Regions from separate parts of the Gottfriedia sp. NPDC057948 genome, predicted to be linked through region 3. Evidence: riboswitches for the same ligand, from Rfam matches in the RefSeq annotation. Region 3 holds a riboswitch; each other region holds the start of a gene.
What was found. Region 3 has a riboswitch for thiamine pyrophosphate ahead of thiD (bifunctional hydroxymethylpyrimidine kinase/phosphomethylpyrimidine kinase). Riboswitches for the same ligand answer to the same signal wherever they lie in the genome.

Region 1 (4,604 bases), on a different contig from region 3:
AGGTAAAAAATGTCGTTGAACCATCGAAGATAATCATGTTACATTTTTCACATATTAACTGTGAGTTCAGCAAAGAAACAAAGTTGGAGGTTTTAATGTGATTTTCAGATCCGGAAAAGGATAGTGAAGAAAATTTTTTATTTTGGAATGGAGAAATATAATGGTGAAAAAAAGAAAACGACTTTTTAAAGCGATTGTTTTAGCATCCATTTTTGTCATCATGACGAGCGGGACGCAACCTAGTCTACTTGGATTAAAGGGACTACTTAAACCAACAATTACAGAAGCAGCAACATTTCCAAACTTGGTCCAAAACCCTACTTTTAATTTTGATAGTCAAACAACTACTTTTCCAAATTGGTCATTTATGGCGTATTTAAATAAAAGCCAAAGTCTAGGTCCTTATAGCTTCAATTTAGAGGATCAAGGTGACGGCTGGTATAAGGTATTTGGTGAAGTCAACCCAAAAAGTTATGTTAAACCTATTCCAGGAGGTGGGATTTTAATAAAGGTATTAAACACTGTAGATTCTCAAGAGTTAATAGCAATGAACCAAACGATTAACACAATTCCAGGACAAACTTATATCTTAAAGTTTCCTTTTAAACTTATTCAAAATGCGAATACCGATCCTAAGTATTCTTGGTTTGTATCTGACACAGAAAGTAATACCGCTCTAACGACAGATAAAGAATGGAGAGAATACACAGGACCTCAAAATATAACGACTACTTTCACTGCGATCGGAACTAAAGTGAATTTTAGAATTTATTTTGAAGACGGTATAAAAGATGCTCTTGATGGTAGTGGATTTCAAATCTTTCAGGTTGATCATGTTTCTGTTACAGTACTAGATACTGAGGCACCAAAAATAACGAATGCGACTATTACCATACCAGAAGGCTACACAGGTGGTGCATCATGGACCAATAAAAACACGACAATTCACTTTACAGCAACTGACGATCATGGTGTCGATCCCACAACGTATGAAGTTTCTACTGATAATGGTGGCACTTGGAGTAAAAACGGTTTAAGTAATGCCACCTCAACAGGCGTTGATTATACAGTTTCAACTCAAGGTACGACAAATATTCTAATTAGAGCAAAAGATGATTCTGGAAATCAAAGTAATCCAGTAACCGACCCTGGAGCTAAATTTACAGTCAAAATTGATAAAGAACTACCTATTACCAACTATGCTGACGGGCAATTATATAATAAAAATACAGCAACAAACATTACATTCAGTGATGCACTAAGCGGTATTGATACTGCTAAATTAAATGGGGCAACTATTTCTTCTGGCACAATAAACCCAACTGATGGGGAACACACATTAGTGATCACTGATAAAGCAGGTAATCAAAAAATTCTACACTTTACAGTAGACAAAACTATTTTACCGCCAGTTGTAAATCCGATTACAGATATCAGTACAAGTATAACGGGAACAGCAGAGGCGAATAGTACTGTGAAAATAGCATTACCTGACCAATCATTTTTAACGACAAGGGCCGGAGCGGATGGTTCATTCTCCGTACAGGTACCACAGTGGACATTGTATGATGGGGATGTAGTACGTGCAACTGCAACAGATGTCGCAGGTAATACCAGTACAGATACAAATGTAACGGTAACGGCAGAAACAAAAAATCCAGTCGATCCAACAAACCCGACAAGTCCAGTCGAACCTATTAACCCAACTGACCCAGAGAATCCTCATGAACCTGGAACAAAGAGTTCGTTAAGTATTGACTATGTGTCAAATTTCCATTTTGGTGCGCAGGAAGCTTCAGGTAAAAATGAAGTTTATACTGCTCAATTAGATGAAGTAAAACAAACTTCAGATGGTTCGATCATTAAAGTACCAAATTTTATTCAAGTAACAGACCATCGGAGAACAAAAACCGGATGGAAACTAACAGTGCAGCAAAATGAACAATTCAAGAGTGGTAATAATGAATTAACAGGTGCAGTTTTAAAATTAAATAATCCTATTTTAAACTCATCCACTCATGCGCAGTATAAACCAGTAGCCAATACAGTGACATTGATACCCGGTGGAGGTGCCCAGAATCTAGCTTTTGCAGATGAAGGAAAGGGACTTGGAACATGGACTATTGCATTTGGACAGAATCCATCTAGCATAACCCTTTTCGTGCCTGGAGCAGCTTATAAAGAAGTAGGTGCCAAATATAAAACAACATTAACATGGACATTAGTAGATGCACCACTTTAAAATCAAGAAACTTCCTATATAGATGTTAAAATGAAAGTAAATACCCCATCGAGTAAGTAATAAAAAAGACTACTCGGTGGGGTATCTTGTACTTTCTTATTTGAATGCGTTGGAACTTTAGACTGACTAAAAACTTATGCTGCTTGATTTCGATTCTTTTTAACATGAACAAGAACTGGTGCAGATGAAAGTAAAATGATTAATAAAACTGCACTAATAATAAAAGAAGGAACCATGTACCAAGCATTATATACTAATGAATAAAGAGAAACTGGTGTACCCTTTGGAGCGTATGAACCGTAAAACACGATCCCAGCAATAAAGTGGCAGATGAATCGAGCTAGTGAACCGATAAAAGTTCCTAAAATTATATAAGCAGCTGCACTTTTTTTATTGCCATTTGCTAAACTATTTTTTATTTGTTTATATACAAGACCAGCTAATCCGAGACTAGTAAATGCCAGAATATAGTCTAAAAATACTTGGATTGGATGAACAAAATATAGCTTTGTAACGATTTGTAGTGCTGCTAATAAAAGCCCAGTAATTAAACCTTGCTTTAATCCCCAACGAAAAGCAATTAGAAAAACTGGAATCATTGATAATGAAACAGAGCCACCTTGAGGTGCAGTAAATAATGGTAAGAAATCAAAAACGATTGCTAGTGCTGCACACATTGCTATTTCTGTCATTAATTGAATCTTTGATGTCTTCATATATATTTCCCCCTTTATCTAGTGGACAACTTATGTAGTGAAACACTTTGTAAGTAATGATGTCTGGGCGATTAGTCACATTTTATAATGTCTAGTTCCAGCGCCTTGCCCTTTGTGGTGTCGGGGCAAAAGCGAGCCGCTTCCACATTTCAAATTAAGGAGATTTCAGTAGGAATAAATAAAAAAAGCAATACTGGGTAGCATGATGAGCCCGGCGTTGCTTTTTCATCGTGCCACATCCCTACGTTAGTACTAACTAACAGGTTCAGAGGGTAAGAATAGCTACTCTATTCACTCTCAGCCAAATGGCTCCCCTTGTGGTTTTAGCTTACATTTAGTTGTCTTTACTAAATATAGTCAAGGTCATTTAAAAATACAATTAATTTATCTTTAAAAATTAAAAAAATTTGGCCATTATTAATGGAATCTTTGTGAGAATCGCTAAAAACATTAACCAATTTAAACTTTTAGATAATCATTAAAATTATTTTTAAAAAATGAGTGTAATCATAGCTATTATGTAAAAAATAAGCATTATAACTTTTATCTTATTTATACTAGTCATAAATTATTCACAATGGCTTGCTTTTCATTTTAAAATTTACCGTGTAGAATGAATACGAAAGAAACAGCTAAATTTTGGCAGAAAGTGTAAATAATTTGAAGGAGACATTTTAGATGATTCAAGTATTATTTGTCTGTTTAGGTAACATTTGTCGATCGCCAATGGCTGAGGCTGTTTTTCGTCATTTAGTGACAGAAAAAGGGTTAGATAAACAATTTATGATAGACTCAGCTGGTACTGGAGATTGGCATTTAGGTCACGCTCCACATAAGGGAACACAAGGTTTATTGAGTGAAAAAGGTATAACCTGCGAAGGTATGAAAGCTCGAAAAGTGACAGAAAATGACTTTAAATATTTTAGTTATATTGTTGCTATGGATGCACAGAATAAAGAGGATTTAATGAATTTAGCAAGAAATAATTGTATAGGAGAGATTTCACTACTTTCAGATTATGTTCCAGCATCAATGTGGAAGGAAGTGCCTGATCCATATTATACGGGTAATTTTAATGAAGTATATGACATCATTACAGAAGGATGCTCTCATTTACTTCAGCATATTTTAAAGCAACACCAATTAACAGTTTAGAGGAGGATGTAGAATGTCAAAACGTAACAAAGCTTTACGCAATATTCTAGTCGGAGTCGCAATTGGTGCAGGGGTTACTCTACTTAACAAGGAAAATCGTGAGAAAATCTCACGTAAAGGAAGAAGCGTAACAAACAAATTAAATCAAATTAAAGAAGATCCAGAAATCGTAAAAGGTGCTGTTCGAAATCAATTGAGAGTAGTACAAAACTCAGTTGAGAAATTAGAAGGCAATGTACAGATTGTAAAGGATAAATGGATCGAAATTAAAGATTCAACATTAAATAAGTTTGATAAAGGCTCTTCTAAAGTAACAGAGAAAGCAGTGGAAGCTGTAGAAGAGAAAATTGAAGATTCAATCGATCTAGAAGAAGGTAAATCGCAAATTTCAGCGACTTCACTAGAAGTAAACCATGAGAATGAATCTTCTGAGACTGACGAGCAGTTAGAAGCTACTCTTGAAGGTATTGAAGATTTAACTGATGAAAATG
Region 2 (4,604 bases), on a different contig from region 3:
AATTTGATTTTCAGACTGATTGAAAACGCTTGTCTTTCGAGGCGCGAAGGCAGGTGAGGAGCGGAGTTACCTTTGACGGTAATGAGCACCGCAGACAGACGAAGCAACGAAGAAAGCGAGCGTTTGTCAACAGTCTGAAGGATGCTCTTAATTGAGCATCCTTTCTAAATATTAACCTTGATGTACAGGGCTTTTAGGTTCAGTGTCTAAATTCATTGATGGTCCGAAGAATTCATAATGAATTTGTGTATCTTTAATTCCTAATTCTTTTAAGCTTGTTATAATCGCTTTTAAAAATGGTACTGGTCCACATACGTAATAATCTGCATTGTCTGATTTAACATTGTTATTTAACCATTCTGCATCAATATAACCTTGCTTTTTAAAGTTATTATTTTGAAGATCTTCCTCAGATGGATTTTCATAAACAAATGATAAATTGTAATTTGTTAATTGCTCTTTTAATTGGTTTAGTTCATTTTCAAATGCTTGTAATCTACCGTTCCTTGAAGCGCTTATAAAGCTGACTTGACGATTTGGTTGATTGCTTGTAATTGACTTAGCCATACTGATTAATGGTGTAATTCCAACACCACCACTTAAGAAAACAACATCTGAATCAATTTCAGTATTTAAAGTAAATTCACCTGCTGGAGCAGTAATTTCTAATGTATCACCAACATTTACTTGATTGTGCAGGTAGTTTGAGAATTTACCTAGTGGTTGGTTTTCTTCAGCTTCTCTTTTTACTGAAATTCTAAAGTGATTTTTACCTGGTGCATCAGATAAGCTATATTGTCTGTTTGATAAATATTTTTCACCAGGAATTTGAGAACGAACAGTAATATATTGACCAGCTAAGAAAGTAGGAACTGAAGAACCATCTTTAGGAACTAAGTAGAATGAAGTAATTACATCGCTTTCTTCAACTTTTTCGATGATTTTAAACTCTTTAAATTCAGACCAACCGCCTTCTTGAGAAGATGCTTCCTCATACATTTCTTTTTCGATATCGATAAATACTTGTGCAATAACTCCATATGCTTCCGCCCAAGCACCTAGTATTTCATCAGTTGCAGCATCACCAAGTACTTCTTTAATTGCCCTTAATAAATGTTGCCCTACGATTGGATAGTGCTCTGCTTTAACTTGAAGACTGCGGTGTTTTTGCGCAATTTGTTTTACAACAGGAATAATTGTTGCTAGTTTATCAATGTTTTGTGCAGCAGCTAAAACAGTATTTGCAAGAGCAGTTTGTTGTCTACCTTGTTGTTGATTTGTATGATTAAATACATTTAATAGTTCAGGATGATTAGTAAATAAATTTTTATAGAATACTTTAGTGATTTCTGTACCCTTTACTTCTAAGACTGGAACTGTTGACTTAATAATATCAATTGTTTTTTGAGAAAGCATGAAAAATCCCCCTAATCACGTTTTAAAGTAGTATTGTGAATACATCTTTATCTTAGACCTAGAATTTATTTAAAGCAATATATAAAATACATCTTTTATGTATTTTTTCGCAAAAATGCATAAAAGTTTAAAAAAAGTTCACAATTATGCTATGATTAATCTTAAATAAAACAGTGAGGACAAGTTATGCGTTTAACAACTTATTCGGATTACTCTCTTCGTGTACTAATATTTCTAAGCTCTGAGCCACGTGAAAAATTAGTTAATATTAAGGACATCGCTGAAGCTTATGATATTTCAAAAAATCATTTAATGAAAATAATTTATAATTTAGGAAAGATGGGTTACATCGAAACGATCCGTGGCAGAAACGGTGGAATCCGTTTAGCTAAATTACCATCAGAAATAAATATCGGTGAAATAATTCGTAAAACTGAAGAAGACTTTAATATTGTAGAATGTTTTGAACACGGTAACACTTGTGTTATTACACCTGTTTGTTCTTTAAAACATATATTTAATAATGCATTAGAACAATTTTTACATGTATTAGATCAATATACTTTAGATGATATTGTAAAGAACAATGCGATGCTTAAAGATTATTTTTCAAGTAATACAAAAGAATAAATATTATGAAATAGAAGAGCGTTCGTAATTTAAAAACACAAAAACCAACAAAGGCTTACTTTGTTGGTTTTTTTCATTTAAAGTGGTCTATTGACCTTTATAGTTTAATATACTTTACGTTTTCCATCGGTTCTTGGAATAAGGATGAAGCTATTTTACTAAAAATGGTTGGATCTCCAGTTGTAAAAAATTCATGTGAAGTAATTTCAGAGTTAGATAATATATTTTGTTGATCCAGAATTGCACTTACTTCTAAAGCTGTTTCATCACCAGAGCTGATCAGTTGGATTGATGGTCCCATCACTTTTTGGATGATTGGACCAAGTAATGGATAATGCGTGCAACCTAGAATTAGGGTATCAATATTTGAATCAATAAGCGGTGCAAGAGTGTGTTTAACAATCTCAAATATTTCAGGTTTATTGTAGTCCCCATTTTCAACAATTCCAGCAAACTCTGGGCATGCCAAGCCTTCAATTATAACTTTGTCATTAATCCGCTTTAGTGCGGAATGATATGCTTTACTATTAATAGTAGCATTCGTCCCAATGACACCGATTTGGTCATTTTGTGTTAATTTTATTGCTGCTCTAGCACCTGGGCGGACAACTCCAATGACTGGTATTTGAAGTTTTTCCCGCATCTCATTTAAGACGACTGAAGTTGCTGTATTACAGGCGATGACTAACATTTTTATATCTTTCTCCAATAGAAAATTAGTCATTTCCCAAGTGAATTCTCTGATTTCCGTATATGGTCGTGATCCGTATGGACATCTTGCAGTATCGCCTAAGTATAAAATGTCCTCTTTAGGTAATTGTCTTATAATTTGTTTGGCAACTGTTAAGCCCCCAACACCTGAGTCAATGACTCCGATTGGTTTATTCAAAAAATCCCCTCATTTTACTTAATAATTTGTTGATGTAGTATATTCTTTATTCATTTAAGATTTTACTATAAGAAATGATATTTTTGTTTATCATTCTCTTTTTAAAAATGTTAAAATTTCATAGTTTTATTTCTCCTATTAACAGAGTATTAAAACATTTAAACACAAGTTAAAAATAATTCGTAAATTCAATCATTATCTGTTATATTAATGAGGAAAAGTTTATATATGAGAAAAAATGTGGAGGAGCCAGTGTTGCTGGCTGAGATAGCATCCTTAAGATGTTGACTCTTAGAACCTGATCTGGGTGATGCCAGCGTAGGGAACAGTATCTCTTTTTAGATATGTTTTTTACAGCGCATTTACGTCCGGGTTAGTATCCGGACGTTTTCTTTTTGTATAAACAAAAAACAAAAAGGAGATATAGATAATGAAAAAACTAGTAGTATTTTTAGTAGCTATTTGTTTAATGTTAACTGGGTGTGGTCAAAACAAAACTGCTACGACTAAAAAGCCAAAGCAATTAAAAAAGGTGACAGTCGTACTAGACTGGACGCCAAATACAAATCATACTGGGCTATTTGTTGCTAAGGAAAAAGGTTACTTTAAGGAACAAGGACTTGATGTAGATATAATCAGCCCAGGAGAAACAGGTGCAGACCAATTAGTTGCATCTGGTAAAGCAGATTTTGGGGTTTCTTATCAAGAGTCAATTACACAAGCAAGAGTTCAAAATGTACCGATTGTATCAATTGCAGCAATTATTCAACATAATACTTCTGGCTTTGCATCACCAGTGAAAAAAGGAATTAAGTCTCCAAAAGATTTCGTTGGAAAAACATATGGTGGATGGGGTTCACCGGTTGAAAAGGCTATTTTAAAATCACTTATGTCAGAAGAAAATGCTAATGTTAATAAGTTAAATATCGTTAATATGGGAGAGGCTGATTTCTTTACAGCGGTAAAAAGAGATATCGATTTTGCGTGGATTTATCAAGGATGGACAGGGATTGAAGCAGAGCTACGTGGAGAAAAATTAAACATGATTTATTTAACTGATTATAGTAAAAAGCTAGATTACTATACTCCAGTTTTAGCTACGAATGAAAAAATGATTAGTAAAAACCCTAAAATAGTAAAAGCATTTGTGGCTGCAGCATCAAAAGGATATAATTTTGCGATTGATAACCCAAAAGAAGCTGCATCGATTTTAATAAAGGATAATCCGGATTTAGATAAAAAATTAGTGGAAAAAAGTCAAGAATGGTTAGCATCTAAATATAAAGATGATGCAGAACGTTGGGGTGAGCAAAAATTATCAGTTTGGAAAAACTATGCTGATTTCTTAGCTGAAAATAAATTATTAGAAGGAAACTTTAAGCCAAAAGAAGCATTTACGAATGAATTCTTACCAGCGAAATAAGGAGGAGCAAAAATGCAAACTACTTTAATGAGTGTCCAAATTATACCGAAAACAAATAATATTGAGGATGTTATTCCAGCAGTTGATGAAGCAATTAAAATTATTGATGAATCAGGTGTAAAATATCAAGTTCAACCATTGGAAACAACTATGGAAGGCGACTTGAATCAATTATTAATGGTTGTTCAAAAAATGAATGAAAGAATGATTGAAATAGGTTGCCACAATGTAATAACTCAAATGAAA
Region 3 (4,604 bases):
TGTACAATGCCGTTCAAAGGGCCTTGTATGATTGAAAATTGCGGACAATCACTTGGCATTCGATTTCATGATGCATCTGGGATAAAGGTAGAAAAAATATGTTAAATATAGCGCTTATTGGAAATCCAAATACAGGAAAAACTTCTCTATTTAATAATTTAACAGGTACATACCAATATGTAGGAAATTGGAGTGGGGTTACCGTTGAAAAAAAGGTAGGGAGTATAAAAAATAAACTTGGAAATCTAATTGATTTGCCAGGTATCTATTCTCTAAGCCCTCTTTCAAAAGATGAGGCCGTTGTTTCGCATTTTTTTGTAAATGAAACATTTGATGGGATGATTAATATTGTTGACGCTGCTCAATTAGAGAGAAATTTAATGCTCACTCTTCAACTTCTAGAATTTAATAAATCAATGATTATTGGTCTAAATATGGTTGATGTTGCTAAAAGAAGAGGAATTTCAGTTGATCCTGCTAGTATCTCAAAGATATTACAGGTACCAGTTATTCCAATTGACGCTAGATCTGGTAAGGGAACAAACGAGGTAAACGAATTACTAGAGACAATTCCTCAATCTGAAGTTGAGTTTGAAATTGATTATGGAATAATTATTGAAGACGGTATTAAAAATATTATGACGCTATTACCTTCAACTTTATCTATTCCTAAAAGATGGACTGCAATACAAATTTTAGAGGGCAATAAAGAGGTAATTGAATTTATCGCTTCATCCTACGATTTTAGTAAAATTGACCAAGTAATTAAAATAACAGAGGCACAATTAAACAGTGAACAAGGTGTATCACCTTCAAAATGGATTTATTCTATAAGAAAAGAAGTCATTTCAAAATTAATTGGAAGTTCTGTAGAGAAAGAATCTAATGAAGCAGTTACATTAACTGATCGCATTGATCGATTTGTGACACACCCAATTTTGGGTATTCCTATTTTCCTAGTTACAATGTTTTTAATGTTTAAGCTTACTTTTGATTGGTTGGGGTTACCCTTATCTGACGCATTAGATGGGTTTTTATCAGGACCTGTAACGGACTGGCTAACAAACGGCTTAAATGCAATACATGCATCTGATTTTATAAAAGCAGTTGTTCTTGATGGTATTGTTGCCGGTGTTGGTGGAGTTTTAGTCTTTGTTCCACAAATTTTTATTTTGTTTTTACTAATTTCATTCCTTGAAGATTTTGGATATATGTCTCGAGCGGCTTTAGTAATGGATCGTTCGATGGAAATGGTTGGTTTAACTGGTAAGGCATTTATTCCAATGATTATTGGATTTGGTTGTAATGTACCTGGAGTTATGGCTGCTAGAACGATTGAACAGCCTAGAGAGAGACTACTCACGATTTTGTTAACACCATTAATGTCTTGTTCGGCGCGTTTACCGGTATATGCACTATTCGTTGGCGCGTTTTTTGCGAAAAATCAAGCAATAGTTGTTTTTTCACTCTATATACTCGGAATAGTAGTTGCATTAGTATTAGCTAAGGTTTTTTCATCTACTATATTAAAGGGTGAGTTTTCATTATTTGTCGTAGAACTCCCACCGTATCGTATGCCACAAGGTAAAGCTTTATTTAGAAGCACATGGGATAAAGGTAAAGGATTTATTCGAAAAGCAGGTACGTTTATTTTTGGTGGTTCTGTAGTAATATGGTTATTATCTTATATGGGACCAAGTGGTTTAGGTGTTTCGATGGATGATAGCTTTTTAGCAATGATTGGTGGAATACTTACACCAATACTTGCACCTTTAGGTTTCGGGACGTGGCAAGCAGGTGCTTCTTTACTAACAGGATTTTTGGCTAAAGAGGTAGTCGTATCTGCCATGAATATTATCTATCATGTGCCAAATGCACATTCTTTACAAGGAATATTGTCAACACAGTTTTCTGCACTTTCTGCATTTAGCTTTATGGTATTTGTCTTATTGTATGTACCATGTCTTGCAACTGTTGCGACAATTCGTAAAGAGACAGGTTCAGCTAAATGGACGTATTTCTCAGTTGGATATGCATTAGTTATTGCGTATATATTAGCGCTAATTATCTATCAAGTTGGAAGTCTCTTAGGCTATTAAAGAAAGGGGTATCTACTTATGATTGTCAATATTATAATAGGAGCTCTTATTTTTGGATATGCAGGGTGGACACTTTTACGATATATAAAGAAAACGAAAAAAGGTAAATGTGGCTCTTGCTCAATCGCAAAGACTTGTAGTTCAAATTGTGATACTGTAAATTATTCAAAATAGCAATATAGAATTAACTAAAAAGATAAAATTTAAAGTAAACTGTCTAAATACTTGAATAAAGTAGAAGGATTAATTAAGATGATAAAGTAATAAACTTTAATAATTGAATAGTACTAGGGGTGCCGTAAATGTTCGGCTGAGATTAAGACACATAAGTCTTTGACCCTTTAACCTGATCTGGATAATGCCAGCGTAGGAAAGTGAACGTAGAATACATATTTTGTATTCATAACATTGATTTGTTCGAGCACAAGTCCTTATGGGATTTGTGCTTTTTTGTATTTAAAATCAAGTGTCATCTTCTATCTGTAAGATCAAAGAGTTCTATTCATGAAATAGGGGGAAGAGAATTGAAGAAAGTATTAACGATAGCAGGCTCTGATTCAAGTGGTGGTGCAGGGATTCAAGCGGATTTAAAGACATTTTCAGCTCATCGTGTTTTTGGAATGAGTGTAATTACAGCAGTAACTGCTCAAAATACACAAGGAGTGTTTGCAGTACAAGATATGACACCAGAGATGATTGCTAGTCAGTTAGATGCAATTTTTACTGATATTAAAGTGGATGCTGTAAAAATTGGAATGGTATCTCAAATAGAGACGATTAAAGTCATTGCTGAGAAATTAAAGCAATATAAACCAAAGCAAATCGTAGTTGATCCAGTTATGGTTTCAAAAAGCGGATTTGACTTATTAAGTCCGGATGCAAAGGAAGCTTTAATTCAAGAATTGATTCCGTTAGCAACGGTTATTACGCCAAATCTTCCTGAAGCAGAAGTCATTACTGGAAGAAAAATTACAACCATTGAAGAGATGAAAGAAGCTGCTATTCAAATTCACTCATTAGGTGCTAAAAACGTCCTTGTAAAAGGTGGTCATCTAGAGGGGGAGGCTACCGATATTTGTTTTAATGGTGACGAATTTACAAGCTTTAATAGCGTTAGAATTAATACAATTAATACCCACGGTACAGGTTGTACTTTATCTTCAGCCATTACATCTAATTTAGCAAATGAACTTGAATTAAATGAGGCTATTAGAGAGGCGAAAAATTATATAACATTAGCAATCCAACATTCCTTTTCAATCGGAAAAGGGGTAGGTCCTGTACATCATTTTTACTCATTGTATGAAAAGGCAGGAGTCCAATATGTCTAATCAAAATGCAAAAATGACGAAGTGGAACTTTACAACACTTTGGTTTGGTGCGGCAGTTTCTGTAGCAGAAATTATGACTGGTGCCCTAGTAGCACCACTTGGTTTTAAGAAAGGTTTGACGGCCATTTTAGTAGGGCATTTACTTGGAACATTATTGCTAATTTTAGGTGGAGTCATTGGTTCTCAGCAAAGGTTATCAGCAATGGAATCTACAAAAATTTCATTTGGTAACTATGGTAGCTATTTGTTTTCGATTTTGAATGTTCTACAGTTACTAGGCTGGACAGCAATTATGATTTTAACTGGAGCTCGCTCAATCAATTTAGTTACAATAAAAGATTATCGGTTTGACCACCTATGGGTTTGGTGTTTAGTAATTGGAGTATTAATCGCAATCTGGTTGTACTTTGGACAAAATGCTTCTAAAAAACTTAATAGTTTAGCGGTTGGTTTACTATTTGTTTTAACAATTGTGCTATGTTTTGTCATTTTTAAAAGTGATAAAATCTTAACTCAACCAAGCACTTCTGGACTATCTTTTGGTGCAGCCGTTGAATTATCAGTAATTATGCCATTATCGTGGATTCCATTAATTAGTGATTATACTCGTTTCGCGAAGACAACAAAAGATGGAGCGATTGGTAGCTTTATAGGTTATATGTTTGGTAGCTCTTGGATGTATATTATTGGGCTAGGCGCAGTATTAGCATTTAATGAAGTAGACCCGGTTGCTGTTTTAATGAGTGCAAATCTAGGATTATTTGCAGTTGGTATCGTCGTCTTAGCAACTGTTACAACGACTTTCATGGATGCTTACTCTGCCGGAATATCAGTTACAACCATCTTTCCAAAGTTAAATGGAAAACATATCGCCCTTATTGTTACAGCTATTGGAACGTTATTGGCCGTTATTTTCCCTATTGAGAAGTATGAAGGATTTTTATATACAATTGGTTCCTTTTTTGCACCGTTATATGCAATTTTATTAACGGACTATTTTATTCTAAAAAGAACAAATATAAGTAAAGCGTTGAAGATTGATTGGATCGCGTTTATTACATGGATTTTAGGCGTTTTTATTTATCGTAAGTTTGTACAATTAGACTTCTTCCTTGGAGCTACTGTTCCAAGTATGATTTTAATTTGTGTCATTTATATAGTTGTTCAGTTTGTT

Region 1: linked by a shared signal. The riboswitch ahead of thiT (energy-coupled thiamine transporter ThiT) and the one ahead of thiD (bifunctional hydroxymethylpyrimidine kinase/phosphomethylpyrimidine kinase) in region 3 are both predicted to bind thiamine pyrophosphate.
Region 2: linked by a shared signal. The riboswitch ahead of ACFVRR_RS12870 (ABC transporter substrate-binding protein) and the one ahead of thiD (bifunctional hydroxymethylpyrimidine kinase/phosphomethylpyrimidine kinase) in region 3 are both predicted to bind thiamine pyrophosphate.

Annotation. Positions count from the first base shown of each region.
Region 1 covers NZ_JBHVPN010000009.1:26,408-31,011, forward strand. Annotated here, with positions in the region: gene ACFVRR_RS14605 (WxL domain-containing protein) at 161-2,242, shown strand; gene thiT (energy-coupled thiamine transporter ThiT) at 2,377-2,958, opposite strand; TPP riboswitch at 3,180-3,284, opposite strand; gene ACFVRR_RS14615 (low molecular weight protein-tyrosine-phosphatase) at 3,637-4,113, shown strand; gene ACFVRR_RS14620 (hypothetical protein) at 4,127-4,604, shown strand, end outside.
Region 2 covers NZ_JBHVPN010000007.1:51,565-56,168, reverse strand. Annotated here, with positions in the region: gene hmpA (NO-inducible flavohemoprotein) at 172-1,416, opposite strand; gene ACFVRR_RS12880 (RrF2 family transcriptional regulator) at 1,603-2,046, shown strand; gene racE (glutamate racemase) at 2,144-2,935, opposite strand; TPP riboswitch at 3,168-3,277, shown strand; gene ACFVRR_RS12870 (ABC transporter substrate-binding protein) at 3,366-4,358, shown strand; gene ACFVRR_RS12865 (thiamine-binding protein) at 4,371-4,604, shown strand, end outside.
Region 3 covers NZ_JBHVPN010000002.1:356,354-360,957, forward strand. Annotated here, with positions in the region: gene ACFVRR_RS05580 (FeoA family protein) at 1-105, shown strand, start outside; gene feoB (ferrous iron transport protein B) at 99-2,099, shown strand; gene ACFVRR_RS05590 (FeoB-associated Cys-rich membrane protein) at 2,118-2,273, shown strand; TPP riboswitch at 2,379-2,489, shown strand; gene thiD (bifunctional hydroxymethylpyrimidine kinase/phosphomethylpyrimidine kinase) at 2,624-3,430, shown strand; gene cytX (putative hydroxymethylpyrimidine transporter CytX) at 3,423-4,604, shown strand, end outside.